DNA from 2 places in the Apilactobacillus apisilvae genome. Region 2 is predicted to be linked to the other one. Evidence: a T-box and tRNA genes for the amino acid it is inferred to sense, from the RefSeq annotation. Region 2 holds a T-box; the other holds one or more tRNA genes.
What was found. The T-box of region 2 lies ahead of asnS (asparagine--tRNA ligase). A T-box ahead of a tRNA ligase gene usually reads a tRNA of that ligase, here a tRNA-Asn.
Positions count from the first base shown of each region.

Region 1: it has a tRNA-Asn gene. The T-box ahead of asnS (asparagine--tRNA ligase) is inferred to sense a tRNA for this amino acid. The anticodon was not compared.

Region 1 is NZ_CP093363.1:18,807-25,277, reverse strand. It holds gene MOO46_RS07510 (hypothetical protein) at 148-879, opposite strand; gene MOO46_RS07505 (Gp49 family protein) at 976-1,239, opposite strand; gene MOO46_RS07500 (hypothetical protein) at 1,316-1,630, opposite strand; gene MOO46_RS07495 (hypothetical protein) at 1,852-2,145, opposite strand; tRNA gene MOO46_RS07490 (tRNA-Asn) at 2,277-2,349, opposite strand; tRNA gene MOO46_RS07485 (tRNA-Leu) at 2,479-2,547, opposite strand; gene MOO46_RS07480 (RNA polymerase sigma factor) at 2,793-3,164, opposite strand; gene MOO46_RS07475 (hypothetical protein) at 3,167-3,556, opposite strand; gene MOO46_RS07470 (putative HNHc nuclease) at 3,549-4,226, opposite strand; gene MOO46_RS07465 (hypothetical protein) at 4,240-4,416, opposite strand; gene MOO46_RS07460 (N-6 DNA methylase) at 4,413-5,060, opposite strand; gene MOO46_RS07455 (hypothetical protein) at 5,057-5,404, opposite strand; gene MOO46_RS07450 (hypothetical protein) at 5,426-5,707, opposite strand; gene MOO46_RS07445 (ATP-binding protein) at 5,720-6,471, opposite strand, start outside.
Region 2 is NZ_CP093362.1:100,117-111,847, reverse strand. It holds gene MOO46_RS00555 (C39 family peptidase) at 1-15, opposite strand, end outside; RNA gene ssrA (transfer-messenger RNA) at 139-512, shown strand; gene MOO46_RS00545 (nuclear transport factor 2 family protein) at 682-1,047, shown strand; gene MOO46_RS00540 (histidine phosphatase family protein) at 1,122-1,784, opposite strand; gene MOO46_RS00535 (hypothetical protein) at 1,909-2,541, shown strand; gene MOO46_RS00530 (HAD-IC family P-type ATPase) at 2,587-5,244, opposite strand; gene MOO46_RS00525 (heavy metal-binding domain-containing protein) at 5,375-5,686, opposite strand; T-box leader at 5,857-6,071, shown strand; gene asnS (asparagine--tRNA ligase) at 6,131-7,519, shown strand; gene MOO46_RS00515 (hypothetical protein) at 7,550-7,855, opposite strand; gene MOO46_RS00510 (NRAMP family divalent metal transporter) at 8,146-9,318, shown strand; gene MOO46_RS00505 (serine hydroxymethyltransferase) at 9,576-10,796, shown strand; gene MOO46_RS00500 (aminotransferase-like domain-containing protein) at 10,839-11,731, opposite strand, start outside.

The DNA.
Region 1 (6,471 bases), on a different replicon from region 2:
AACATCTTTGTGAATTGCAGGCTTGTGAAGTGATTTCACAAAGTCGATTTACGATAAAAATTACATAATTTGTAAATTTATTTAGTAAGTATGTTTCAAAATTATATAGTTTAAAAAGTAATATGAACAAACACATTATAACACCTACTAACTATCGTCTTCTAGTTTATCCATTAACTTACCTAATTGGCTCATTTGAGCATCGTCATTATCATCAAGTGATTTTGCCTTTAATTCAGATAAGCGACTGTCAAACTGCAATTTCTTTAATTTAGCTTGTTCGGTTGGGACTAATGAAAGCAAACTAATTATTCGATCCAATGCATTATATGCAGAATCTGAATTAGCTTTATTAAGTCCGTTGTAAAAAATTGAGGCAACAGATTGTTCGAAAATATTATCCAGTTCTTTTAAAACATTATCCATTGTCCAGCTATTACGTTCTAATGAGTTTTGCTGTATCTTATTAATTCTTAGTCTAATTTCTGGTTTCTTCTCTAAAATAGACGATTGAACCATTGCACTTGCTTCAGTAGTTATAAATCCTTTTCTAGCAATCAAATATGCCTTATATCTTGGAATTCTCTGAGTAGCACGTAAATAACAATAATATTCATTTTCTGGACTTAATTCTTCTGTATCATCATCTGTAACAGGTGTTACATTTTTATCTGTATCTGTTACATTTTTTGTACGCTTTTTTGTAACATGTGTTACATCTCTTTTAGCTTTTTTAGTATTGAGCGGAGCTTCAATTTGTTTCCACTTATGACGTCTAGCATGTACTCTTACTGTTCCATACTTGCATTTATACTTCTTAGCTATTTCTCTGTAACACATTCCTTTTTCATAATCTGTTTTTGCTCTACTCCAATCCATCTTACATATTCACACCTCACTTTTACGCCTATATATAATAGGTAGACTTTTTATACACATAGCAGGAAATGATCCTACTTGAATACCATAATGTGTTTATTTGTTAGCTTTATATAATTCATTAGCTAAACTATATCCTTCTAGCTTCCAAATTTCATTTTTAATATGTTCTAAACATACTTTCTTACCAATGCTTTCATCGTAGTTATCTTCACTCACTGAACCAGTGCTTTCTACTAATGTGAAACCGTTAGGCAACTTACAATAGCATACGGTGCATTTACCGAACTTAGTTTCAAATTGAATTGTTGATTTTTCTAATATTAAATTGATATCTTCTTCTGTTAATTTGTTTTTCATGTTGTTTCCTCCACAATATAATTAAAGCACTTCAGGCTATTTTATTTATTTTTGCTACATGACCTATTCTGGTTTGTTACTTATACATCATGCTTAAATCATTATCTCTTAATACTTGATACAATACATTGCCAAATGCCACAATTAATTGCTCATTGTTGTTTAGATCATCATAACCAGTATTCCATAGAATAATGTGTGTTATCTCATGTACTAATGTTTGCAACTTGTTTTGATCATCTTGATTAGATTCCAATTTAATTGCACTATTGGCATAATCACTATAACCTAGTACTTTATCATTGCCATTAAACAAATCTTTAACAACGGATACTTTAAAATCCATACCCATAACGTTTATATGTCTATTATCTAAATTAATTGTGGTCATTCCTTTCTAAAACTATAATTATATGTGGGAGGTGATAAGCATGCCTGAACACAGAAACTATCCTGCTAACCCACATAAGCCAGGTCCTAAAACTGTAACTGTTCGTCCATCTAAAAAGCAACCTGGCTACAAACGTACTACTAGACGTAAATAATAATTAGCCCTGTTTTTAGGGCTTTTTATTTTACTTTGTTAAAGTAACTAATTATTAGATTTCATAATTAATTCTTTTTAACAGCTTTCTTATCGATTTTAACTTGGTAATCATTTAATATTTCTTTAACAATTTCTTTAGCTACTTCTGGTTTAACTTGAGCATCTAAATAGTCATGAATTCCGCTCTTTAATTTAGCGTTACGCTTTTGGGCTTCATGTTTTAACTTATTAATTTTCTTTTCAAAATCTGTTTCTTCTGGAATTTTGTTTTCTTTGCTACGTTTAACTGCCATATCACGATCAATCCTTCCAATAATTTTGTTTTCTTGATTATTCTTAATTCTTAATGCATCTAACATTTTATTTTTCCTTAATTTATTTATGTAACTAAAAAAGCAGCTACCGTAGTAACTGCTTAAGCAAATTGTTGTGAAATACAAACGAGACTCTGAATTTAAACTCTCTATTTGTATTTTGCCATCTCTGACAACTGGGACAGACAGACTCGAACTGTCGACAACCTGATTAACAGTCAGGCGCTCTACCAACTGAGCTATGTCCCAATAATGTGGCTATCAACCACACGAGAACACCACCTAAAATTAGATTGTTATTTTTTGAGATATCCTAGGCTGTTCTCCAGAAAAATAAAACGAAAATAAAAAGTTAATTTATTTTACCCCAAAGGGCAATTGAGATAACTGGAATCGAACCAGTGTTACTGCGTGTTATCAGCAGTTCTGCCACTGAACTATATCTCTAAATCTGCTGGGAAACTTTGCTGAAACCCATATGTGCAACTGGGGGAGTCGAACCACCCAACTTAAGTGCTACCGAGTTGCACGCCATAATTTTATTATAAAGAAAGGAGGCATTCTACGAATGCAAAAAATGGTAAGAAATCTTAGCTTTGAACTTGAAATCCAATATTAAAGTGCGAAATAACCATATATATAATTATTTCACTATACCTATTATACCGCTTGACACGGTCCTTGTCCGGTCATTAAGCGGTCAATTTGCGGTCAATGTACGGACAAATTTCTAAAAAGTTTTTAATAGCATCTTTTTTATGCCTTCTAACTGTCTTTTCTGATACTCCTATGAAATTTGCTACATCTAAATTTGTTTTATGTTCAATATAGATCATTTGAATAATAATAGAATATTCTTCAGTATCAAGTAGCTTAATAGCAGCATCAACCTTTTCACAATATTTGGTTGAATCAATATGATTATTTAATTTATCTTCGCTAACATTGCCAGAACTAGAAACCACTTTTTCTTGACTATAATCAATGCCACTTAGCAACTGATTTTTAACTTTAGTTCTATTGCATTTATCGTATTTTTCAAAAACTTCATCAATTGTTTTCATACCTATCGCTCCTTAACAATAAACAATTCATTCATTAAATCAGAGAATTTATTAATTCCATCTAAAATTCTATCTGAATCAGTGGCATCAACCATCATAACCAAGTCATCATCAAACAGTTGAACATCATATTTTTTCAGCATATTCTTGTTTAGGTTGTTAACTTTTAACCCCATATTATCTCTCTCATCCATATACCAACCATCATCGTCAATAATAATCGCTGGTGCATATGGAATATCTAATATATAAAACTGAATATTGTCGTTAATAGAATTTAACTTATTACTAATAATCTGTAATCCTGGGTAGTCAATAGGATTAATTTTAAATTTTGGAAAATGATTTTTAATGATAAATTTCATTTGTTTAATACTTATTCCATTATTCATTTTCAACCGCTCCTTTATCTGATAAATTTAATTCTTCAATCAACTCTCTAGTTAATTTAACTGGTTTAATCTGATACTTCCTAGCAAACGACTTAACACCAATTTTATGCCGCTCTGTATGATGTGTTCGGCAAACACTCCATGCATAATAGCCAACTTGATTTGTATGGCGCCTATTACGTCCACTACCAATCGTATCAACGTGATCAATATCAGCGTTTGGCTTACCACATACATAACATAATCTATGTTTGAGTAGTCTCACTCTCAATGGATATGACTGTTGAATCTCATCGAAAACAATCGTAGTAAACGGAATTTCTTCTTTCAGACAGTAAGCAATCAGAAAGTCAATAAATACTTTTGCCATGTTAATTCCACAATTACTGAGTGAGAACCACTTAGGATGTCTCCTAGTACATATAAATCTAACCTTCATCCGTTCTTCAACTTCAAGTAGAGAGTAACCAGTATAATCACTAATATCATTCATCATAGCAAAAGCTTTTTTACGTTGATCAACCGTTATGGTTCTACCATCATCCACGTTCATTTCCACTTCGTTGCCAATATTTTCTTTTATAAATCGTATCAGCTCGTCAGTTAATTTCTTAGGCTTGAATTGAATAATTCCGTTTGTAAACCCTAATATATGACCGTTAATTTCCATTTAATCATCTACTTTAATAATTGCCTTTCCATTGCTCGTAAAATGCTTCTTGCATCTTATTTATGCTAAGAAGCTGAATTGCTTGTTCAAAAGTAAATTCATTCATCAGAAGCCAGTTAATATAACTAGCATCCGCTTGAGCTTTTAATTTGGCATCTTCTATTTCTTTATTGGATTGTTTCTTATTCATTTAATGACCACCCTTCCACTTTCAATATGATTAATTTCTTTATGTTTAATATTCCAACTACCAACATCAAATTCTTTCATAACCATATCTGTTCTAGGCATGATGTTTACGTTTGAGAACTTTAGTGGCTCGTCCATATCATTTTGAATGAAAAATACTTGTTTGCATTCACGACTAAGACTATCGCCATAGAAAATGGTGCCATCCATACCACGAATTGCAAAATTGAAGATTAAAAAAGCGATTGCACTATCACCAAGTTCTTCAACTCGGTAAAAGTACATATGTGGTCTATAATCAAACGGCGTATGTTGCATACGATCATCATTCCATCGCTTAATTAGCATTCCACCAGTACCAGCGCATGCCTCAAAGTAATCATCTGAGTTACCAACTAGATTATGAGTAAGCTTTGATACTGAGTTAGGTGTGAAATCTTGCTTTTTCTTTTTACGATCAGCTTGCACCTGCTCAAAATAATCTTGAAACCAGTCATAGCTAACATCATGATTGACCGCTAAAAATTTCTTGAACAGTTGTTCTCGTCTAGTTTTATCCAACATGATTTTAAGCAACTCATCCGGTGCTTGGTAACTTTCATTAACTCCAATCAATTGGTTAATTGTATCTACATCTAATTTCATTTCTTATCACACCCAAATGCTAAATCACCATTGCTATAAATCGTTAAGCTAAAATCGTTTTCAATTCCAATTTCCAACATACTCAATAGTTTATTTTTTTCGTTATAATAAACTTTCATTCTTACCAGCTTTATCATTTCTAAAGTTCTCTTTAGTTCCGCTTTATTAGATAGAACCACATCATCATTATCATTGAACAAGTTTCTAGCGGTTGCACTATATAGATAAGGTGGCATAAAGTAATGTGTTTTCCCATTTGGTTTCCATGCATAAATCCCTAATGCTCTTGCTAACTCCAATTTAAAATTTTCTAAATCTTCAATATGCCTTTCTTTACTAACCATAACTATTTCTCCTTAAAGTGATTAATTTTCGTATTGACCGTCTCCAAAGCAATCATATAATTGTTGTTTGATATTCATTAGCATCATTAATTCATTGCCTCTTAGCACATACTTAGCTTTTGGAAATGCGAAATCTCCACCAACAAATACTCTAATCACAGTAGGAGTGCTGCTATCAACCTCATGCAAATCATAAACTGTTTCTGGATAATCGTGATTTTCTACAATTTCCCAATCACACATAGTTGGGCTACGTTTAATTCCTTCTGCAATTGCATTTTTTGTTTTTTCACTGTCTGTCATAATTCACTCTCCTCAAAATTCGATCATTCTTTTATCCGATGTCGCTTCAGTAAATTTGATAATGTGGCCTTTAACATTCTTTTCCATGCGGCTAATCAGCTTTGGATTGTACATTTGAGATAATTCTTTGGAATTTAAGTTAGTAGTTATGATCGTTCTAGTACGTGCATTAAATATTCCAAATAATACTCTTTGCACAAAGTCGCTAGCTTCGTTACTATCACGCTTCATGCTAGCTTCACTGCCTAAGTCATCCATAACTAGCAGGTCAACTTTACTCAATAGTCTAACCATAGTGGCTTCATCAAACTTAGATTCGCTGTAATTAAAACTTTCTTTAATTTTTCTAAATAATTCATCAATTGATACAAACAAACATGAAGCTGGCTTTTTAGAATGATTATTGACTGCTTTTAACATACTCAAAGCTAAATGTGATTTACCACGACCAGGTTGACCAGTAAGCAATGTATTGAACTGCTCATTAGTAGTCATATATTTATAAGCAAGCTGTTTTGATAAATGCAAAGCTTGTTTTGTTTCTTCAGAATCAGTCTCAAAATTATCAAATGAGGCATTTTTTAAACTATCATCTGTAATGATGCTATCTTTTGCTAAAACGTCAGTAGTACGTCTTTTTTGAATACTCACAACAGAATTATCAATCATTTCATGTTCTCTTTGATGTAATGCTTCTTTTTGGCATTTAGTACATACTAAATGTGGTTTAGGCTTATCAAACTCGACCAGATGACAACCATGTT
Region 2 (11,731 bases):
TGTATTTGATTTCATTAGTTCACCCTCGATATATCCCAATTATAACAATAATTAATCCAATCGCTTAATATTTCCTTCTAAAAATTATAAATGTTTTACACAAAGTTATAATATGATAAAATAGATTATGTAATTTTTGGGGTCGTTATGGATTCGACGGGTATAGTTCGAATTCGAGTGGCGTTACGTAGCGGCGTCTACGCAAAACCGTCCAGTTTTAAATTATAACTGCAAAAAATAATACTTTACAAGCTGCTTAATGGTTGCTTAATAGGCGCCTGCAGCAATCCAATTTAGCTTCACCTATGGGTTAACATTGGGTTTTATATGAAATAGGTTACGCTAGTCAGCTCCCACCTGAAGTTGCTAGAAGAGATTAATCAGGTTAGCTAATCATGATAGCCTTGGTGTATGGCGTTTTGATTAGTGAAATTTAAGTAATACTCCTATGAGCGTAGATATTCGAATGGCGATATGCTCGGACGCGGGTTCAAATCCCGCCGACTCCATTGATATAAAAAAGCTCGTTGTTATAGGTTTTAATTTTACCTTAACAGCGGGCTTTTTATTTACTTTAGATATAAATTAATTGATTCATTTTATATAATTACAAATAATTCTTACTAGAATAAATTATTTGTAATACAATGTTAATTGATTTTAATAGGAGGTTGTTAAAACATGGATAATAAGCAATTAGTAAATAAATTTTATGAAGAAGTTTTTAAAAATGGTGATTTATCAAATATAGACACTTTTATGAAAAATGACTATATTCAACATAGTCCTGAAGTTAAAAATGGAAAAGCTGGATTTATAGAATTCATAAAATTATTTTTGAAATTGGAACCAAAAATTAATATTTTAAATATAAGCAGTGATAATGATTATGTTTATGTTTTTTTTAAGTGCGATTTAAATAATGGTCATACTAACAAAGTATGTGATATTTATAGAATATCTGATAATAAATTAGCTGAGCACTGGGATATAATTGAAAAAAATATAGAAGACGTTAAAACTGCAAGTGGAAATCCACTATTTTAAACTGAATAAAATTAAAAGCCAAAAAATTATTTTGGCTTTTTTAGTAAAATATTAAATTCATCTAATTACTTAAGTTAGACTTCATTATAGCTTAAAACACTAATACTCCCTTCTTTATCAAAGTGTAATTTAGTAAGACTACCGTTCTTAGGACGAACGCTAACATCATATTTACCATGTGCAAATCGATCAACCAAGCTAAGTACTGCTGGTCCATGACTAACTAGCAAAACTTTACCATTATCTGTAATATCTTTATTATTCATAATGTTTCTAAAGCCTTCATCCCAGCGTTTCCAATATTGATCATTATTTTCAGCTTGATGAAATGGATCAACTTCATGAAAAGTGTCTTTAATTTTTCCTAATCCCGCTTCTTGTACCATTTTTTTATATGATGAAAACCCATTACTAGCAGCAATTGTATGACAAGTTTCGTCAATATTAGATCCTTCATAATAACCAAAAAATGCTCCACGAAGTAACTGCGATGATATTATATTTTCATTTGCTGAATAATTATTTTTATCATGAATAACTTTAGCTGTTTTTTCAGCACGTGCCATATCACTGGTATAAAATGCATCAAATTTAATGTCGGATAATTTATTGCCAATTTTTTCAGCATCCTCTAACCCTCGATTAGTTAAAGGTGTATTACTCCAGCCTTGCATTTTTCTATAAATATTGTAATAAGTTTGTCCATGACGAACTACATATAAATCAAATTCTTTCATATTTATCAAACCTCCACTTATTATTTTAAGTTAATTATACTTTAATATTAATTAAACGGAACCATAGTTAATGAAAAATCATTTTATTAGTAATATAATAAATTCATAGAAAGAAGTTTTGTATATGAAAAAAATATTTATTTACATAATAGCTATTTTTAGCACTTTAACATTATCAGCTTGTTCTTCTTCCAGTGCTTCTAATCACAAGAATGACACTTCAGCAAAAGTAGTACAAAATAAAAATGATAATTTTAAGATTTCTACTAAATACGGAACAATAGCTGTAGACCGCGTATTAGTAGGCACTCAATATAATTCAAAATTACAAAAAGATGGAAAAGCCTTATCAATTGACTATAGAATTACTAATCAATCGGACGAAGCTATGACTGCAAAAGATATTGCGGATAATTCAAGTATCCATGTTTATGGTGTGAACAATCTATTCAAAAAAGAATTATTAACTAAGAATAATGTTAAAAATTTAGTTAATAATTCAAGTAGTTATGAATATAACAAATTATCAGATGAAGTTGATAAATGGAATGATGTACAAATTCAGCCTAAACAGTCTATTAATATGATTTATCCTGAAATTTATTCAAACATTAATAAATATGATCAAAACAAATCTTATATTTTATTAGAAGATAAAAATAATAAAACTAAAAGTGATAAAATTCTACTACGTGATTTTGAAGAAAACGCCAAACAGTTTAATAATGTGAATGAGTTTTTAAAAGACAATGTATAAAAAAAGATTCTTGCACAAGATTGTGTAAGAATCTTTTTATTTTTATTATTTATTTTTGCTGAATCTAATAAATTTATCAATTTCAGCCACAATCAACACAATAATTCCGGAACAAACAATAATTAACCAATCAAACCAACTAATATTGGCTGTATAGAAATAAGATTGCATGAATGGAACGTAAGTTAATATTAACTGCAAAATAATCATCAAGCCAATAATTAGAAAGGCTTTTTGATTACTAAAGAAATCTTTAGATAACGCTAAATTATTAGTTCTAATATTGAACAAGTAGAATATCTTACTAAATACAACTACGTTAACAACCATTGTACTTGCAACTGCTTGATCATATCCTTGCCCCATCAACCATTCAAAGACAATAATACCAATTATAGCAATCATACAAGATACATATGTCATCTGAAATACATCATGTTTATTTAACAAACTAGCTGTATTTTTCCGTGGTTTTCGATTCATTATACCATTTTCAGCTGGTTCAAAGATAAAGGCAAATTGAATTGTAATTGCCGACACCATGTTAATCCAAAGCAGCTGCGTAGGTTCCAATGGCATTTCTCGATTCATCAGAATTGTAAAAGCGATAATTAATCCTTCAGCAAAAGATGTTGGTAATAAGAAAAGAATACTCTTTTTGATATTATCATAAATTCGACGGCCTTCTTTGATAGCTACCGCCATCGTACTAAAGTTATCATCTGTCAAAATCATGTCAGCAGAATCTTTAGCAACATCAGTTCCTTCAATCCCCATAGCTACACCAATATCAGCTTTCTTCAATGCAGGAGCATCGTTAACACCATCCCCTGTCATTGCAGTAACCTTACCAGCATCTTCTAAAGCTTGAACGATATCCATTTTATTTTTAGGTGTAGTTCTAGCAAATACTTGATTGTTTATAACAGCATCCCTAAATTCTGCTTTTGACATTTCATCCAGCTGTGCCCCAGTAACAGCACTAATTTTATTAGCTAGTCCTAATTGCTCACCAATTGCTTTAGCAGTAATTGGATTATCACCAGTAATCATTTTCAATTGAACACCAGCAGAATTCATTTCTTTAAGTGCTTGAATAACTTCTTCTCTAGGTGGATCAATGATGGCTGCTAATCCTAAGAACTTAACATTATCTTTAAGGATTTCATGAGTAATTTCATTAACGTCATCAGAAACATCTTTATATCCAACTGCAATGACACGTTTTCCCTGTTTAGATAATTCATTAATTTGATTATTTAAATATTTTTCATCAAAATTTTTATCATTTTTGTCAGCCATGCCAAATAATTTATCAGGAGAACCCTTAATAAAAATCTTCTTTTTACCATTTTCATCGCGAACTAGCTTGGCAATGTAACGGTAATCTGAATCAAAAGGCAATGTATCAACTTCTTGATAATTAGCATGCTCTGGATAATTCACAACTTTATGATAAAGGGTTAAGAAAGCACCATCTGTTGGTTCACCATTAATTTCCCATGTTCCATCATCATTTGATAAAACAGTATCGTTAGCTTCATATCCTGATTCCAAGAATAACTTCATCTTTGAATTTATTTCAGCAGGTTTATTATTGAATTTAATTTGACCTTTGGGTTCATAACCATCACCAGTTACATCATATTCACGATTATCGATAATGATGTTTTTAACTGTCATTTCATTTTTGGTAAGTGTACCAGTTTTATCTGTAGCAATTACATCAACTGAACCTAAAGTTTCAATTGCAGGCAAGGATTTAATAATCGTATGCTTACGTTTTGCCATGTCGCTAACACCCATTGCCAAAACAACTGATGTTGTAGCAGGTAATCCTTCAGGAATGGCACCTACTAACATTGATACAACGGCTAAAGATAGTACTGATAGTGAATACGTTCCCATAAATAAACCTAAAATGAATAGTAAAATTGAAACTGCAATAATTACATAAGTAATTTGAGTTCCTAATTTATCTAACTCAATCATTAATGGTGATTTTCTGGCTTTAGTATTATTTACTTCTGATGAGATTTTACCAATTTCAGTATTTTCACCGGTATCAACAACAATTCCTTTTCCACTACCAGAAGTAACTGAAGTTGATGCATAAGCCATATTCTTACGTTCAGCCAATGGTGTTTTATCTTTTTCAATAACCCCTTCAATTTTTTCAATTGAATCTGGTTCACCAGTAAGTGCAGCTTCTTGAATTCTTAAATTATCCGCATCAAAAATTCTTAAATCAGCTGGAACATTATCACCTGCTTCAAGAAAAACAACATCCCCAACAACTAAGTCTTCAGCTGGAATATCATCCCTACTACCATTTCGATAAACAGTCGCTTGAGTTGATAACATTTGCTTGATTTTTTCCAAAGCTTCAGAAGCATTTGCTTCTTGATAGTAACCAATAAATGCATTAATGATTACTACCAATGCAATAACTAATGCATCAGAGTAATGTCCCATTAATAAAGTTATTAATGCCGCTACAATTAAAATGTAAATAATCATGTTATTAAATTGACGCACAAAAAGCTTCCATTTAGGTTCTTTCTTAACCTCAATTTTATTAAGACCGTACTTTTGTAAACTAAGTCTTACTTGTTCATCACTTAAACCTTTATTTATATCTTTAATATCAAATTTTTTAGTAATTTGATCAACTGTTAATTGATAACTCGATTTATCTTTCATATATATCTACCTTTACATATAAAATAATTTTATTTTTTAAAATAAATACAAAAACTATTTTAATTGATAGTAAGGAACGCAAGATAAAAAGCGATTTAAAAAGTTTTTCATATTTATAATCTCCTAAAAATTACTGATTAAACTTAACCGCAGTGCCATAAGCTACAACTGACTGCATATCACTACCAATCGAGCCAGAATCAAATCTCATCATAACGATTGCATCGGCACCTTTATTTTCGGCTTCCTTTTTCATTCTTCCAATTGATTCTTCTCTGGAATTATGGAGCATTTGCGTATAACCTTTAATTTCTCCACCAACAAGATTTTTTAAGCTTGCAGAAATATTACTACCAATATTTCTAGATTGAGTAGTAACACCAAACACTTCACCCAATACTTCGTAATTTTTTCCAATATTTTCAGTAGTTGAAATTAACATAGTATCTACAACCTCTCCTATTTATATACTTTAATTATAATAAAATAATAAATAATTTCCTAATAAATTAACTCAAGTTGAATTAAATATTATTTAGAATTTTAATTTAAAATAATATTGTATATACTAGTAAATTAGTGTTAATATTTAATTGTTATAAAGTTTATATATTAAATACTATAAATATGGATTAGTACTAAATAATATTTTTTCAGCGAATTAAGAATAGTGAGAGCTTAATAACCCTATTATCTAGGAATAACACCTATTTGTTTTTATTTCGAACCCTTAAAGTAGAGATAAACGGTCTTCATACGTTACATGAAAGAGTGGCCTTTTTAAAGGCATTTTAGGTGGTACCGCGGAAAGAGCTTTCGTCCTTATATGGACGAAAGCTCTTTTTTATTTATTGTATTTAAACAATCAGAAAGGTGTGTATTTTATATGCAACAACTAAGTGTTATCGATTTATACGATAAAGATATTGAAGATAAATCTACTGTTGCTCTTGAAGGATCAGTAAAAACTATTCGTGGTTCTAAAAACATTAGCTTTATTGAATTAAATGATGGTTCATGTTTTAGAAGTGCACAAGTTATCTTAAAAAAAGATAACCCTAATTTTGAAGAAATTAGCAAATTACCAATTGCATCTACAATTACTGTAGAAGGAGAATTTGTTAAAACTCCTGATGCACAACAACCATTTGAAATTCATGGTCAAAAAGTAGAGTTAGTTGGTCATTCAAACGCTGATTATCCATTACAAAAGAAAAAACAAACTTTTGAATATTTAAGAACAATTGCTCATTTACGTCCAAGAACTAATACATTCTACTCAGTATTTCGTATTCGTTCATTAGCAGCTTTTGCTGTTCACGAATATCTACAACACAATGACTTTGTATACGTTAATACCCCTATCATTACAAGTAGTGATGCTGAAGGTGCTGGAGCTATGTTCCGCGCAACTACTTTGGATATGAATAACTTACCAAAAGACGAAGATGGCAAAGTAGACAACTCTAAAGATTTCTTCAAAACAGTTACTAACCTAACAGTTAGTGGTCAACTACAAGAAGAAGCTTTCACAATGGCATTCAAAAATGTTTACACATTTGGACCTACATTTAGAGCTGAAAATTCACATACTCCTCGTCATGCTTCTGAATTTTGGATGATTGAACCAGATATGGCTTATACCAGATTACCAGGTATGATGGATTGTGCTGAAGGTTTACTAAAATATGTTATTAACTATCTTTTAGAACATGCTAAAGATGAACTTGATTTCTTGGACCAAAACGTTGAACCAGGTCTACTTGATAAACTAAGAGGTACCGCTGGTGAAGAATTTGCTCGTGTAACTTATACTGATGCAATCAAGATGTTACAAGAATCAGGTGAACAATTTGAAATTCCGGTTAAATGGGGCATGGATCTAAAATCTGAACATGAACGTTACTTATGTGAAGAAATTTATAAACGTCCAACCTTCTTAACAGATTATCCTCGTGATATTAAAGCATTCTACATGCGTGATAACGATGATGGTAAAACTGTTGCTGCTTCTGATTGTTTAGTACCAGGAATTGGTGAAATCGTTGGTGGTAGTGAACGTGAAGAACGTGAAGATATTTTGGACAAAAAGATTCACGAATTTGGATTAAAACCAGAAGAATATGCTTGGTACGCTGAATTAAGAAAATACGGTGAAATCAAACATTCTGGTTTCGGAATTGGATTTGAAAGACTAGTTATGTACTTAACTGGAATGGAAAACATTAGAGACGTTATTCCTTATCCACGTGAACCAGGAAATGCACCATTCTAATAAAAAATGATAAAAAAGACATTACTGTAATTAAGTAATGTCTTTTTTAGTTATATTACCATTGCTATAAATATTGAAAATACCCAATTCAGAATAGTCAAACAAAACTTGAATCTCAAATAACTGCTGTTTTAAATCAAAAGATAATGGTACTAATATTAATTTATCTTTTGAATTTAAATTATTTAAAAGACGCTGTTCGGCGTCCAAAAAAGATTTTACTAAACTATCTTTACTAGTAAGTATGGTTGATGGAAAAAAGTATCCGAACTCATTACGGTATTTAACTTTTAATATATTATGGCGATGCTCTAAGATAAAAATTTTATTTTTCAAAGAATGCCCTCCTAATAATTATAAATATAATAAAGATTGGGTAATTATTAAAAATGATCATTTTATTTTTTTCGTGAATTATAATTAAAATTTCATTCAAAAAATAATAACTAATGTTTATATCATAAGAAATTTTGTAATAAAAGACTTATTACTTAAAAAAGGTAGTGATAAGATATAATTCCATTCTTCTTTAGGAGCGATATAAAATCGAAATTATACAAAAAAATATCCCGTTATTAAAGAGATTTAAACGTTGGTTTAAAATATTTGGACCTGGATTAATTGTAATGCTAGCAGATACTGATGCTGGATGTCTATTAACAGCTGCTCAATCAGGTGCCCAATATGGATATGCAATGATTTTACCACAAGTTATTTTAATGCCAATCTTATATATGGCACAAGAAATGACTGTCAGATTAGGTATTGTTACCAAAAAGGGGCATGGAGAACTAATCCGTGAATATTTTGGTAAAAAATGGGCTTATCTATCAGCAATAACACTTTTAATCTCGGTAATTGGAGCATTAATTACTGAATTTATTGGCATTGCTGGTGTTGGAGAACTGTTTGGCATCCCAAAAACAATCACAATTCCTATGGCAATTATTTTACTAGCAGGAATTGGATTAAAGGGCAGCTATAAAAGAGTTGAACATATTGGATTAGCCGTTGGCCTGTTTGAATTAGTTTTTATTATTGGATTATTTTTTATTCATCCCAACTTTAATGAAATGATAAACGGTATGAAAAACGTACCTCTATCAGATCCTAATTATATATACTTAATTGCAGCAAATGTGGGAGCTGTAATAATGCCCTGGATGATTTTTTATCAGCAAAGTGCAGTTATCGATAAGAACTTGAAACCTGAAATGATTAAAGTAGAAAAGTATGATACTGCAATTGGAACAGTTATCACACAGGGAATTATGATTGGATACATAATTTTATTTGCCACAATCGTAGCTGCTAAAAATAAATATATTAATTTTAACCTAGTCATTGATTTAGCAAACGCACTTGGTAGCTTCTCAGGAATTGGAATTGCTAAAGTAATTATTGGACTAAGTATTTTGGGTGGATCTTTAGTAGCTGCCCTAGTAGTAGCATTAGCTGGAACTTGGGGAATGACCGAAGTCTTAAATTGGAAACATAGCTTAAACAACAAATTAAGAAAAAACAATTTGGGATTTTACAGTATTTATATTCTGGTATTTATTATTAGTGGAATAATGGTTTTATATATGGACAATATGGTTGATATAACTATTTCCATTGAAATTTTAAATGCACTAATGACTCCAATTGTTTTGGGATTTTTATTATTATTAGAAAACAAAGCATTACCATCTCAATATAAAAGTAAAGGATTCTACAAATGGATAGTTATAACATGTTGCTCATTTGTTATGATTTTTGGTATTTATATGATTGGACCTTCTCTGAAAATTTGGTAAATTAATAATTGACTTTATTTTAATCATAAGATATTATAATAGAAACTTAAAAGTAGTAGCTTATAAGAACAATCAACAGAGACCATTTATTTTAGTGAAAAAATGGATAAATTAAGTGAAGGCAGTTAAGTTAATTAATATAAATACAATTCAGAGGTATTAGACATAAATCTAATATAAAATAAGGTGGAACAGTGTTAAAGACGCCCTTTGTAAAAACAAAGGTGCGTCTTTTTTTATTTAAGGAGGAAATTACAATGACAAGTTATCACAATGACACTAAAATATGGGAAGCAATTAATGAGGAAAAACAACGTCAAGAAAACGTAATTGAATTAATTGCATCTGAAAACATTGTTTCGCAAGAAATCATGGATGCACAGGGATCGATTTTAACCAATAAATATGCAGTTGGTTATCCTAATAAGCGTGTATATACTGGAAATGAAGCAATTAATAAAATTGATAATTTGGCAATGAAGCGAGCAAAAGAATTATTTAAGGCTGAATATGCAAATGTATATCCACATTCAGGCACTCAAGCTAATCAAGCTGCTTATGCTGCTTTATTGAAACCTGGTGATAAAATTTTATCAATGAGCGAAAAAGCCGGTGGACATTTCACCCATGGTCAACCCACTAATTTTTCTGGTCAATTGTATGATTGTTATTTCTATGGAGTAGATCCAAAAACTGAGTTTTTAGATTTTAATAAAATAAATGAAATTGCTAAAAAAGTGAAACCTAAATTAATTGTTGCTGGTGCTTCAGCATATAGTCACATCATTGATTGGACTAAATTTAAAAAGATTGCTGATTCAGTTGGTGCCTATTTAATGATTGATATGGCACATATTGCTGGATTAGTAGCTGCAGGATTACATCCTAACCCAATGGAAGTGGCAGACATAGTTACTTCTACAACACACAAAACTTTAAGAGGTCCGCGTGGTGGACTAATTCTGGCTAAAAAGAAATTTGCTAATAAATTGGATAATGCTGTTTTTCCACTATCTCAAAGTGGAACTTTAGAACATGTCGTTGCTGCAAAAGCAATTGCATTTAAAGAAGCAATGCAACCAGAGTTTAAAGAATACATTAAAAAAGTTATTTTAAATGCACAAGCAATGGCTAAAGTCTTTAATAAATCTAAAACAATCCGTGTAGTTTCTAAAACTACTGAAAATCACGAAATGACTTTAGATATTACTAAAACTGGTCTAACTGGTAATGAAGGTGCTGAACTACTATACTCAGTTGGAATTGCTACTAATAAAGAATTATTGCCTAATGAAAAGGGTTCTGTTATGGAAGGAATCAGAATTGGTACTCCTACTATTACTAGTAGGAATTTTAATGAATATGATTCCGCTGAAGTTGCTGAAACTATACAACAAGTTTTAGAAGAACAAGACATTAATACAATTAATAAAGCTCGTCAAAAAGTACAAAAATTAACCAAAAAATATAAATTTTAAAATATAAAGAAGCAAACATTTTAAAAATGATTGCTTCTTTTATTATTTATTAAGCATCTCAGAGATAGCAACTGCCATTCTATGAATACCCTCATGAATTTGATTTTCTTGCATATTAGAGAAGTTAACTCTAAACGTTCCTGGAATTACTTTATCTGGATAAAATGGTTCACCAGGTACAAAAGCTACATTGTGTTCAACACAATTTTTAAATAGTTCCATCGTATTGATATTACCTGGAACTTCAACCCAGATAAACATTCCACCTTCTGGATTACTATGTTTAACCCCTTCTGGAAATTGTTCATCAATTTCTTTTAACATCATTGATGAACGACGATAATAAACATCACGAATTTTTTGAATATGAGCATCTAAGTCATTTTCTTCCATAAATCGAGCAACGATATATTGTGATAAATTGTCAGAATGCAAATCAGCTGATTGTTTCATTAAAACAAAAGCGTCCACAAATTTTTTATCAGCAACAATCCATCCCAAACGCATACCAGGTGCCAAAATTTTTGAAAATGTACTCATAAAAATTACATGACCATCTTTATCAAAATGTTTAATTGGATCAACTGGTTCACCAGAATAACGGATTTCACCGTATGGATCATCTTCCATCACCATAACATTATATTTGCTAGCTAATTCAGCACACTTTTGTCTACGATCTGCTGGCATTGTACGTCCAGTTGGATTTTGAAAGTTGGGAATTGTATAAATTAATTTAGTATCTGGATTTTGTTTTAATGCTTGTTCTAAAGAATCCATCTTCATTCCATCATCATCCATATCCACACCAACAATTTTAGCTCCATAACTTCTAAATACATCCAATGCACATAAGTATGTAGGTTTTTCGACTAAAACTACATCGCCAGGATTAATCATCATCTTAGCGATTAAATCAATTGATTGCTCAGAAC